DNA from 3 places in the Pseudomonas sp. NFX1 genome. Region 2 is predicted to be linked to each of the others. Evidence: predicted binding sites of a transcription regulator. Region 2 holds the regulator's gene; each other region holds the start of a gene.
The links. Region 2 encodes sigma-54, which starts transcription at its own class of promoters, with help from an activator protein. Its sites were predicted from a motif close to ANTGGCATNNANNTTGCTNT; they were not measured.
Positions count from the first base shown of each region.

Region 1: a site for sigma-54 is predicted at 1,865-1,884, ahead of flgB (flagellar basal body rod protein FlgB). Genes of this name have one in related genera too.
Region 3: a site for sigma-54 is predicted at 2,419-2,438, ahead of DJ563_RS13140 (CmpA/NrtA family ABC transporter substrate-binding protein). Genes of this name have one in related genera too.

Region 1 covers NZ_CP169366.1:314,379-318,215, forward strand. The annotation lists gene DJ563_RS01385 (chemotaxis protein CheV) at 1-755, shown strand, start outside; gene cheR (protein-glutamate O-methyltransferase CheR) at 807-1,634, shown strand; gene flgB (flagellar basal body rod protein FlgB) at 1,931-2,338, shown strand; gene flgC (flagellar basal body rod protein FlgC) at 2,341-2,784, shown strand; gene flgD (flagellar hook assembly protein FlgD) at 2,797-3,498, shown strand; gene flgE (flagellar hook protein FlgE) at 3,526-3,837, shown strand, end outside.
Region 2 covers NZ_CP169366.1:3,616,260-3,620,096, forward strand. The annotation lists gene lptC (LPS export ABC transporter periplasmic protein LptC) at 1-160, shown strand, start outside; gene lptA (lipopolysaccharide transport periplasmic protein LptA) at 147-671, shown strand; gene lptB (LPS export ABC transporter ATP-binding protein) at 672-1,397, shown strand; gene DJ563_RS16275 (RNA polymerase factor sigma-54) at 1,573-3,066, shown strand; gene hpf (ribosome hibernation-promoting factor, HPF/YfiA family) at 3,146-3,454, shown strand; gene ptsN (PTS IIA-like nitrogen regulatory protein PtsN) at 3,467-3,837, shown strand, end outside.
Region 3 covers NZ_CP169366.1:2,918,915-2,922,751, reverse strand. The annotation lists gene DJ563_RS13150 (nitrate/nitrite transporter) at 1-413, opposite strand, end outside; gene DJ563_RS13145 (ANTAR domain-containing response regulator) at 579-1,154, opposite strand; gene DJ563_RS13140 (CmpA/NrtA family ABC transporter substrate-binding protein) at 1,165-2,379, opposite strand; gene DJ563_RS13135 (quinone-dependent dihydroorotate dehydrogenase) at 2,516-3,538, shown strand; gene rmf (ribosome modulation factor) at 3,646-3,837, opposite strand, start outside.

The DNA of each region.
Region 1 (3,837 bases), 2.7 Mb from region 2:
TGCGCGGCGTGGCCAACATTCGCGGGGCGACCATCCCGATCCTCGACCTGTCGATGGCCACTGGGTTGGCGCCACTGCAGGAGGACACGCGCAACAGTTTTGTGATCATCACCGAGTACAACACCAAGACCCAGGGCTTTCTGGTGCACTCGGTCGAGCGCATCGTCAACATGAACTGGGAAGAAATCCATCCGCCACCCAAGGGCACCGGCCGTGACCACTACCTGACTGCGGTCACCCGGGTGGATAACCGCATGGTCGAGATCATCGACGTGGAAAAGGTGCTGGCCGAAGTGGCGCCGTCGTCCGAGCAGGTGTCTGCCGGCGTGGTCGATGCCGAGGTGCAGGACAAGGCCGTGTTGCTGCGGGTGTTGACCGTCGACGATTCGTCGGTGGCGCGCAAGCAGGTCAGCCGCTGCCTGCAAACCGTCGGTGTCGAAGTGGTGGCGCTCAACGATGGCCGCCAGGCGCTCAACTACCTCCGGCAACTGGTGGAAGAGGGCAAAAGGCCGGAAGAAGAGTTCCTGATGATGATCTCGGACATTGAAATGCCAGAAATGGACGGTTACACGCTGACCGCGGAGATCCGCAGCGATCCGCGCATGCAAAAATTGCACATCGTCCTGCATACTTCGCTGTCCGGGGTATTCAACCAGGCGATGGTCAAGAAAGTCGGCGCCGATGATTTCCTGGCCAAGTTCAAACCGGACGACCTGGCGCAGCGCGTGGTCGACCGGATCAAGGCAACACATTGAAGCAGCCGGGAGCCCGCTCCCGGCACCAGCGATTGAAAAGAGGCGGCAGTAGTGTCTACGGGTAATTTGGATTTCGAACAGTTCCGGGTCTTCCTGGAGAAAGCCTGTGGCATCCTGCTGGGCGAGAATAAGCAGTACCTGGTCTCCAGCCGTCTCAACAAGCTGATGGAGCAACAAGGTATCAAGAGCCTGGGCGAGCTGGTGCAGCGCATCCAGACCCAGCCGCGCAGCGGTTTGCGCGAACAGGTGGTCGACGCGATGACGACCAACGAGACCCTGTGGTTCCGTGATACCTACCCGTTCGAAGTGCTGAAGAACAAGGTCATCCCCGAGTTCATCAAGAACAACCCAGGCCAGCGCCTGCGCATGTGGTCGGCGGCCTGCTCGTCGGGGCAGGAGCCGTACTCGATCTCGATGGCTATCGATGAGTTCGAGCGCAGCAACCTGGGCCAGCTGAAGATGGGCGCGCAGATTGTCGCGACCGACCTGTCCGGGACCATGCTCACCAACTGCAAAACCGGCGAATACGACAGCCTGGCGATTGCCCGCGGCCTGTCGCAGGAGCGCCTGCAGCGCTACTTCGACCCCAAGGGGGCGGGGCGTTACGCGATCAAGCCGGCCATTCGCAGCCGCGTCGAGTTTCGCTCGTTCAACCTGCTCGACAGTTACGCGAGCTTGGGCAAGTTCGACATCGTGTTCTGTCGCAACGTGTTGATCTACTTTTCGGCCCAGGTGAAGAAAGACATCTTGCTGCGTATCCACAGCACGCTCAAGCCGGGCGGGTACCTGTTCCTTGGCGCCTCCGAGGCGCTGAACGGGTTGCCGGACCATTACCAGATGGTGCAGTGCAGCCCGGGGATTATCTACCAGGCCAAGTAGGGTTTGCCTTGAGGGTTGTGGCGCCTATGAGATCGAGCGCCGCCCGCGCGGCGCTCGGTCTCGTAGGCGCCACACCTCTATCGCCAAGCACGTCAATTTTTTGTTTTGCCGCCCATGCCGACCGGCAATTGCCGCTTGCGCCCCTTCAAGCGGAAGACCTTTGCCGCTTTTCTGGCATCACCCTGACAGCATTCCGTCTTGCTAGCCCGTCTTTCCGGGCTTTTCAGGTGGTTGGCACAGCCCTTGCTATACCTTGCTCAACGACACTCCGGTCAACCTTCGAAGGTTTCCCCGACATGAGCATCAGCTTCGACAAGGCGCTTGGCATTCACGAAAAGGCCCTGGACTTCCGCGCCCAGCGCGCCGAAGTGCTGGCCAACAACATCGCCAACGCCGACACGCCCAACTACAAGGCGCGTGACATGGACTTCTCCTCGGTGCTCGCTGCCGAAAGTGAAAAACAGCAAAGCGGCCGCTTCGCCCTGGACCGGACCAACAGCCGGCACATCGAGGCCGATGGCCTGGCCCTTAGCGACGAGGCGCTCAAGTACCGCACGCCGCTGCAGCCGTCGATCGACCAGAACACCGTGGACGCCCAGATCGAGCAATCGAACTACACGGAAAACGCCATCGGTTTCCAGGCCAGCTTCACCTTGCTCAACAGTAAATTCAAAGGGCTGGTTTCGGCCCTGCGCGGAGAGTAACCATGTCCCTTTCCAGTGTCTTCAACATTGCCGGCAGCGGCATGAGCGCGCAAAACACTCGCCTCAACACCGTGGCCTCGAACATCGCCAACGCCGAGACCGTGTCGTCGAGCATCGACCAGACCTACCGCGCACGCCATCCGGTATTCGCCACCACCTTCCAGGACGCGCAAAGCGGTACCAGCCAGTCGCTGTTCGAGGACCAGGGCGAAGCCGGGCAGGGCGTGCAGGTCAAAGGTATCGTCGAAGACCAGAGCAACCTGGAAGCGCGCTACGAGCCCAACCATCCGGCGGCGAACAAGGACGGCTACGTCTACTACCCGAACGTCAACGTGGTCGAGGAGATGGCTGACATGATCTCTGCCAGCCGTGCGTTCCAGACCAACGCCGAACTGATGAACACCGCCAAAAGCATGATGCAGAAAGTCTTGACCTTGGGTCAGTGATAGGACGCCGACATGACCACGACCAATTCCACCAGTGACGTCGGCAGCGCGTACCTGACCTCGCTGCAAAAGCAGACCAGCAAGACCGACAGCAGCACCGGCGCTGCCGGCAGTGCGCTGGGCAAGGACGCGTTTCTGCAGTTGCTGGTAACGCAGATGAAAAACCAGAACCCGCTCGACCCGCAGGAAAACGGCGAGTTCGTGGCGCAGCTGGCGCAGTTCAGCAGCCTTGAAAGCATGCAGACGCTCAACGAAACGGTGAACTACATCGCCGGTTCGTTCCAATCGTCCCAGGCATTGCAGGCCTCGTCGCTGGTTGGGCGCAACGTGATCGTCCAGACCGACAAGGCCGTGGTCGACACCAGCAAGGAGCTCAAAGGCTCGGTCAACCTGACCTCTTCGAGCACCGCCACGTCCGTCGGCATCTACGACAAGGACGACAAGCTGGTGCGCACCCTGGACCTGGGTACCAAGGCGGCAGGCAAGGCCGACTTCACCTGGGATGGCAAGGGTGACGATGGCGAGGTACTGGCGGAGGGCACCTATACCTTCAAGGCCACTGCCAGCATCGATGGCAAGTCCACGGCCATGACGACCAACCTGCCGGCCACGGTCACCAGCGTGACCATGGGCGGCAATGGCGCGGAAATGACGCTCAACCTTGCCGGGCTGGGCAGCATCGCGCTTTCCAAAGTTCAAAGCATTGGCATCTAGGGCCTAACCCAACGACAGGAGTAGCACATGTCTTTCAATATCGGCCTTAGCGGCCTCTATGCAGCAAACAAGGCCCTGAACGTAACCGGCAACAACATTGCCAACGTCGCCACCACCGGCTTCAAATCGTCGCGCGCCGAGTTCGCCGACCAGTATTCCAACTCCATCCGCGGCACCAGCAGCGGCAAGAATGCCATCGGCAGCGGCGTCAAGACTGCCGCCGTTTCGCAGTTGTTCACCCCGGGCAACATCAATGGCACCGGCCAGGCGCTGGACATGGCCATCGATGGCAACGGCTTCTTTGCCCTGAATGACAACGGCTCGAAAATCTACACCCGT
Region 2 (3,837 bases):
CATGACCGTGTTCCCGCAGAAGCAATATGCGCAGACCGAGCAAGCCGTTAGAATCGACGGCGCCGGTGGCACAACTACGGGCAAAGGAATGAAAGCGTATTTGAAAGAAGGCAGGATGGACCTGCTCTCTAACGTAAGAGGACAGTATGAGGCTCGTTAAAACCCTCCCCCTTTTGCTCAGCCTGAGCGCAGCACTGGGAAGCGCGAGCGCCTTCGCACTGCCGAACGACCGTGATCAGCCGATCCGCATCCAGGCCGACAATGCCCATCTGGACGACAAGCAGGGTGTGGCCACCTACACCGGCGATGTGATCATCACCCAGGGCTCGATGAAAATCACAGGCAACACCGTGACCATCACCCGCTCCCCCACCGGCGATATCGACGTGGTGACCTCGGTGGGCAACCTGGCCTACTTCGAGCAGCAGCAGAGCGCCGCCAAGCCGGACAAGATGAAGGGCTGGGGTGTGACTATCCAGTACCAGTCGCAGAAGGACCTGGTGATCCTCACCGACCGCGCCAAGGTCGAAAACGAAGGCAACACCACCGAAGGCGAGAAAATCGTCTACAACACCCAGACCCAGGTGGCGACCGCCGGTCGTGGTGGCAACGTGACTACACCGCGCCAGCGTATCGACATGGTGATCCAGCCCAAGAAGAAGGCCGAGTAAATGGCAACCCTCAAAGCCCAGCACCTGGCCAAGAGCTACAAGGGTCGGCAGGTCGTGCGCGATGTCAGCCTGTCGATCGACAGTGGCCAGATCGTCGGCCTGCTCGGCCCCAACGGCGCCGGCAAGACCACCTGCTTCTACATGATCGTCGGCCTGGTCCAGGCTGAGCAAGGGCGCGTGCTGATCGACAACCTCGATGTCAGCCACCAGCCCATGCACGGTCGCGCCCGCGCCGGTATCGGCTACCTGCCGCAGGAAGCCTCGATCTTCCGCAAGCTGTCGGTGGCCGACAACATCATGGCGATCCTCGAGACCCGCAAGGAACTCGACCGCGACGGCCGCCGCAAGGAGCTGGAAAGCCTGCTGCAGGAGTTCCATATCAGCCACATCCGCGACAACCTCGGCATGAGCCTCTCGGGTGGCGAACGCCGCCGCGTCGAGATCGCCCGGGCCTTGGCAACCGCACCGAAGTTCATCCTGCTGGACGAACCTTTCGCGGGTGTCGACCCGATTTCGGTCGGCGACATCAAGCAGATCATCCACCACCTCAAGGCCAAGGGCATCGGTGTACTGATCACCGACCACAACGTGCGCGAGACCTTGGATATCTGCGAAACCGCCTATATCGTCAATGATGGCCGACTGATCGCCGAAGGCGATGCCGAGACCATCCTGGCCAACGACCTGGTCAAAGAGGTTTACCTGGGTCACGAGTTCCGACTCTGACCCCGGGACGCACCCGGAGCACCGGCAAATAACCCTTGACGGGGTTTAAGTTGTTACGGTGCTCTAGGCAAACGCTACAATTTAAGGCATAAAACTTGCTTGAATTTGGCGCTCCGGCGCCCTCGTGTAGTGGATGGCGCATGCGCGCCGGCGAACAAGGTATTAAGCCCCTGCCATGAAACCATCGCTCGTCCTAAAAATGGGCCAGCAACTGACGATGACTCCTCAGTTGCAACAGGCCATCCGCCTTCTCCAGCTCTCCACCCTGGACCTCCAACAGGAAATCCAGGAAGCGCTGGAGTCGAACCCGATGCTCGAACGTCAGGAAGACGGCGAGGACTTCGACAATAGCGACCCGATGGCCGATAACGCCGAGAGCAAACCGGCCGCCGAAGCCCAGGACAACAGCTTCCAGGAAAGCACCACCAGTGCCGAAAACCTGGAAGACGGTGAGTGGAGCGAGCGCATCCCCAACGAGCTGCCGGTCGATACCGCCTGGGAAGACATCTACCAGACCAGCGCCAGCAGCCTGCCTAGCAACGATGACGACGAGTGGGACTTCACCACCCGTACATCGGCCGGCGAGAGCCTGCAAAGCCACCTGCTGTGGCAGCTGAACCTGGCGCCGATGTCGGATACCGATCGCCTGATCGCCGTCACTCTGATCGACAGCATCAATGGCCAAGGCTACCTGGAAGACACCCTGGAGGAGATCTGCGCCGGTTTCGACCCTGAACTGGATATCGAGCTGGACGAAGTCGAAGCGGTCTTGCACCGCATCCAGCAGTTCGAGCCTGCCGGCGTCGGTGCACGCAACCTCGGCGAATGCCTGCTGTTGCAACTGCGTCAGCTGCCGGCCAGCACCCCCTGGATGGCCGAGGCCAAGCGCCTGGTCACCGACTTCATCGACCTGCTGGGTGGCCGCGACTACAGCCAACTGATGCGGCGCATGAAGATCAAGGAAGACGAACTGCGCCAGGTCATCGAACTGGTGCAAAGCCTCAACCCGCGCCCCGGTTCACAGATCGAATCGAGCGAGCCCGAGTACGTCGTGCCTGACGTCATCGTGCGCAAGGACAGTGAGCGCTGGCTGGTCGAGCTGAACCAGGAAGCGATCCCGCGGCTGCGCGTCAACCCGCAGTACGCAGGCTTTGTCAGACGCGCCGACACCAGCGCCGACAACACCTTCATGCGTAACCAGCTGCAGGAAGCGCGCTGGTTCATCAAGAGCCTGCAGAGCCGCAACGAAACGCTGATGAAGGTCGCCACGCAGATCGTCGAGCATCAGCGCGGTTTCCTCGACCATGGCGACGAAGCGATGAAGCCCTTGGTGCTGCATGACATTGCCGAAGCGGTGGGCATGCACGAGTCGACCATTTCGCGGGTCACCACGCAGAAATACATGCACACGCCCCGCGGCATCTACGAACTGAAATACTTTTTCTCAAGCCATGTGAGCACCGCCGAAGGCGGAGAATGCTCGTCCACGGCGATCCGCGCGATCATCAAGAAACTGGTTGCGGCGGAAAATCAGAAAAAGCCATTGAGTGACAGCAAGATCGCTGGTTTACTGGAGGCACAAGGCATCCAGGTAGCCCGTCGCACCGTCGCCAAGTACCGCGAGTCTCTCGGCATCGCACCGTCGAGCGAACGCAAGCGACTGATGTAGCCCCTGGTATGTGCCACAGCGTTTGCGGGGCAGGTGCAAGACCTGCCTCTTTATGCACGGGCAACAAAGGAGAAGCTGTATGCAAGTCAACATCAGTGGACACCATGTAGAAGTCACCCCGCCGCTGCGCGACTATATCGAGCAGAAACTCAAGCGCCTGGAGGGTCACTTCGACAAGATCACCAATGTGACCGTCATCATGAAAGTCGAGAAGCTGCAGCAAAAGGTCGAAGCGACCCTGCAGATTCCGGGCGGCGAAGTGGTTGCCAATGCCGAACACGAAGACATGTATGCAGCAATTGACGCCTTGGCCGACAAGCTCGACCGCCAACTGAAAAAACACAAGGAAAAACAGCAAAGCCTGCTGCAAGGTACGGCTGCCCGCTGATCCCCCTCATCCATGATCCGACTTGAAACCATCCTGACCCCCGGCCGTTCCCTCGTGAACGTGCCGGGCGGCAGTAAGAAGCGCGCCCTCGAAAAGGTCGCCACTGTCATCGCCGACCAAGTGCCAGAACTGGAGATGCAAGACGTCTTCGAAAAACTGGTCGCCCGTGAAAAACTCGGCTCGACCGGGTTCGGCAACGGCATCGCCATCCCCCACTGCCGGCTCGAAGGATGCACCGCCCCCGTCAGCGCCTTGCTGCACCTGGAGGCACCGATCGACTACGACGCCATCGATGGCGCGCCCGTGGACCTGCTGTTCGTCCTGCTGGTGCCCGAAGCTGCCACCGATGCGCACCTGGAACTGCTGCGCCAGATTGCCAGCAT
Region 3 (3,837 bases), 700 kb from region 2:
GCCTTGCCCTGGTGCTGAGGCGGGTACCACTGCGAGGCCAGCGGCAGCGAAACGGCGAACGAGGCCCCGGCAAAACCCAGGAAGACGCCCAGCAGCAGGGCTTGCTCGTAGCTGTGCACGCCCAGGTACCAGGCGCCGGCCAGGGCAATGATGACCACGACCTGGCCGATCAGGCCGGCGGTCTTGGGCGACAGGCGATCGACCAGCAGGCCCATGGCGAAGCGCAATATCGCACCGGCCAGAATGGGTGTGGCCACCATCAGGCCCCGTTGCTGTGCACTCAGCTGCAAGTCGGCGGCAATTTGCACCGCCAGCGGGCCGAGCAGGTACCAGACCATGAAGCTCAGGTCGAAATACAGGAATGCAGCGAACAGTGTGGGCACATGCCCGGATTTCCAGAAGCTGGTACTCATTGAACACCTCACTCGGCAAAGCAACGGAACGAAAAAGACGCCGCTACCCGGTCCACGGCTGTGGAGGGGTGAGCGACGTCTTTGTCGGGATCAAGTGGGGCAACCGCCGTTGGCTACCGGTGTGGTTTCTTCAGCAAGAGCTGGGCCAACTCGCTCCTTCGGGTTTCAGCCCAACATTTCGTGCATGGCGATGATCTGCTCGGCCACCTGGATCAGCTTTTGTTGCCGGCTCATGGCCTGGCGGCGCATCAGGGTGTAGGCCTGCTCTTCGTTGCAGTCCTTCATCTTCATCAGCAAACCTTTGGCCTGTTCGATGCGCTTGCGCTCGGCCAGCTGCTGGTCGCGCGCCACCAGCTGCGCCTTGAGCGCCTGGTCGCTCTCGAAGCGGGCCATGGCCACATCCAGGATTGGCTGCAGCCGCGCGGCGTGGATGCCCTCGACGATGTAGGCGCTGACCCCCGCCTGGATAGCCTGGCGCATCACGCCCGGGTCATGCTCGTCGGTGAACAGCACGATGGGCCTTGGGCGGTCGCGGCTGACCAGCACCACTTGTTCCATCACGTCGCGATCCGGTGAGTCGGTATCGATCAACACGACGTCCGGGTGCACCGTTTCGACGCAGGCGGGCAGGTCGATGGTCAGGCCCGGGGCTTCGATGACGTCAAAGCCGGCCTCGCTCAGGGCCGCCTTTAGCCTGCCCAGCTTGTTTTGAGTGTCGTCGATCAACAGGATACGCAGCATGTTCATCCCCTCACAGGCCAGCGCAGGCTTCGGGTGTGTCGCCCAGGGCATGCAGGCGGAAGCTGCGGGCATAGCCGTAGGGGTCGCTGCCGTCCCAGCGTGTACCGTCGATCAGCAGGCTGCTGCGCATCGGCAGGCCGTGACAAGGGATACCGAGGGTGTCTGCGGCTTCGCGGTAGAGCCCCAGTTGCTGAACCTGGCTGGCCACGCCGAGGTAGTCGGGGTCGTCGCGTAGCAGGCCCCAGCGGCGGAACTGGGTCATGAACCACATGCCATCGGACAGGTACGGCAGGTTGGCCTGGCCCTGGTTGAACAGGCGCAGGGCGTGGGGGTCGTGCCACTGGTTGCCCAGCCCGTCCTGGTAGTCGCCGAGCAGGCGTGGCTCGATGTTGCCCACCGGGGTGTCGAGGTAGGCACTGGCGCTGAGCAACTGCGCGGTGCTGCGGCGGTTTTCAGGGCTTTGCTCGATGAAGCGGCTGGCCGCGAGGATCGCCTTGATCAAGGCGCGGGCACTGTTGGGGTACTGCTCGGCGAAGGTGCGGGCGCACGCGAGGACCTTCTCCGGGTGGTCCGGCCAGATCGACTGGCTGGTTGCCAAGGTAAAACCCTGGCCCTTGCCGACAGCATCGGCTGACCAGGGCTCGCCGACACAGAAACCGTCGATGCGGCCTGCCTGGATATGCGCGGCCATCTGTGCCGGCGGTACCACCACGCTGTCGACATCGCGCAGCGGGTGGATGCCTTGGCTCGCCAGCCAGTAGTACAACCACATGGCGTGGGTGCCCGTGGGGAAGGTCTGGGCAAAGGTCAGGCGTGCGCCATGCTGGTGCACCAGGCGCGCCAATGCCTCAGGGCTGGTCACACCCTTGCGTTGCAGGGCAGGGGAAAGGTTGATGGCCTGGGCATTCTGGTTCAGCCCCATGAGCACGGCCATGTCACTGGCCGGCACACCACCGATGCCCAGGTGCACGGCATAGGCCAGGCCGTACAGGCAGTGCGCGGCATCCAGTTCGCCGCTGACCAGTTTGTCGCGCAGCCCCGCCCAGGAACCCTGGCGCTTGAGGTTGAGGGCCAGGCCGTGCTGCTGGGCAAAACCCTGGGTGGCGGCGACCACCACCGAGGCGCAATCGGTCAGGGCCATGAAGCCAATGTTCAGGCTGGGTTTTTCCGGCGCGTCGCTGCCGTTGACCCAGGCCAGGGGCGTTGCTCGGGGTGCTGTGTTCACAAGGTTCCTCGCCCGTACTGAAAAGGCAGTGCGGTGTGCGAAGCAACGCATGTGCCAAGCGGCCGAGGATTTACTGTCATGCCAGCCGTGCGCTGGCTATAATCGCCCCCTCATTCACCCCGAGCCTTGCCCGCCCATGTATACCCTGGCCCGCCAGCTGCTGTTCAAGCTTTCCCCGGAAACCTCCCACGACCTGTCCCTGGACCTGATCGGTGCCGGTGGCCGTCTTGGCCTCAATGGCATGCTGTGCAAGCAGCCGGCGGCCTTGCCGGTGTCGGTCATGGGCTTGAACTTCGCCAACCCGGTGGGCCTTGCCGCTGGCCTGGACAAGAACGGCGCGGCCATCGATGGCTTTGCTCAGTTGGGCTTCGGCTTCGTCGAGATCGGTACCGTCACACCGCGCCCGCAGCCGGGCAATCCGAAGCCGCGGATTTTCCGCCTGCCGGAAGCGACGGCGATCATCAACCGCATGGGTTTCAACAACCTGGGCGTCGATCACCTGCTCAAGCGCGTGCGAGCTTCGCGCTACAACGGCGTGCTGGGCATCAACATCGGCAAGAACTTCGACACCCCGGTCGAGCGTGCGGTCGATGACTACCTGATCTGCCTGGACAAGGTCTATGCCGACGCTACCTACATCACCGTCAACGTCAGTTCGCCGAATACGCCGGGGCTGCGCAGCCTGCAGTTTGGCGACTCGCTGAAGCAGTTGCTCGATGCCTTGGCCGAGCGCCGCGAGCAGTTGGCGGTTACGCAGGGCAAGCGCGTGCCGTTGGCGATCAAGATCGCCCCGGATATGAGTGATGAAGAAACCGCACTGGTGGCTGCTGCGTTGATGGAATCGGGCATGGACGCGGTGATCGCCACCAACACCACGCTGAGCCGTGAAGGCGTCGAAAGCTTGCCTTATGGGGGCGAAGCCGGTGGTTTGTCGGGTGCACCGGTACTGGAGAAGAGTACTCACACGGTGAAGGTGCTGGCAGGTGAGCTGGGCGGCAAGCTGCCGATCATTGCTGCCGGTGGTATCACCGAGGGGCGTCACGCCGCCGAGAAAATCGCCGCGGGGGCCAGCCTGGTGCAGATCTATTCGGGCTTCATCTATAAAGGCCCTGCGCTGATCCGCGAGGCGGTGGACGCCATCGCCGCGATGCCAAGGTAACCTTCAGTTTTTAACCGGCCATAAAAAGGGCCCCGTCAAGGGGCCCCTGGGCCTTCGCCCGCCGCCCGGATGGGGCGTGCATGGTAAATCGAATTCAGTGTCCTCGATCAGCCAACGGCGTGATTTTCGTTGAGTCTATGGATGCCAGCGGTGCCAGTCATGCCGTCCCAGTTATCACCGCGACCTTCACGCCAGCCGTTGATCCAGGCTTGGCGAACAGAAGGAAGATTGAACGGGCAAAGTTCGCGGGATTTGCCGGTGACCCCGTATTGGTAGCCACGTGAATATGCTCTTTCCAA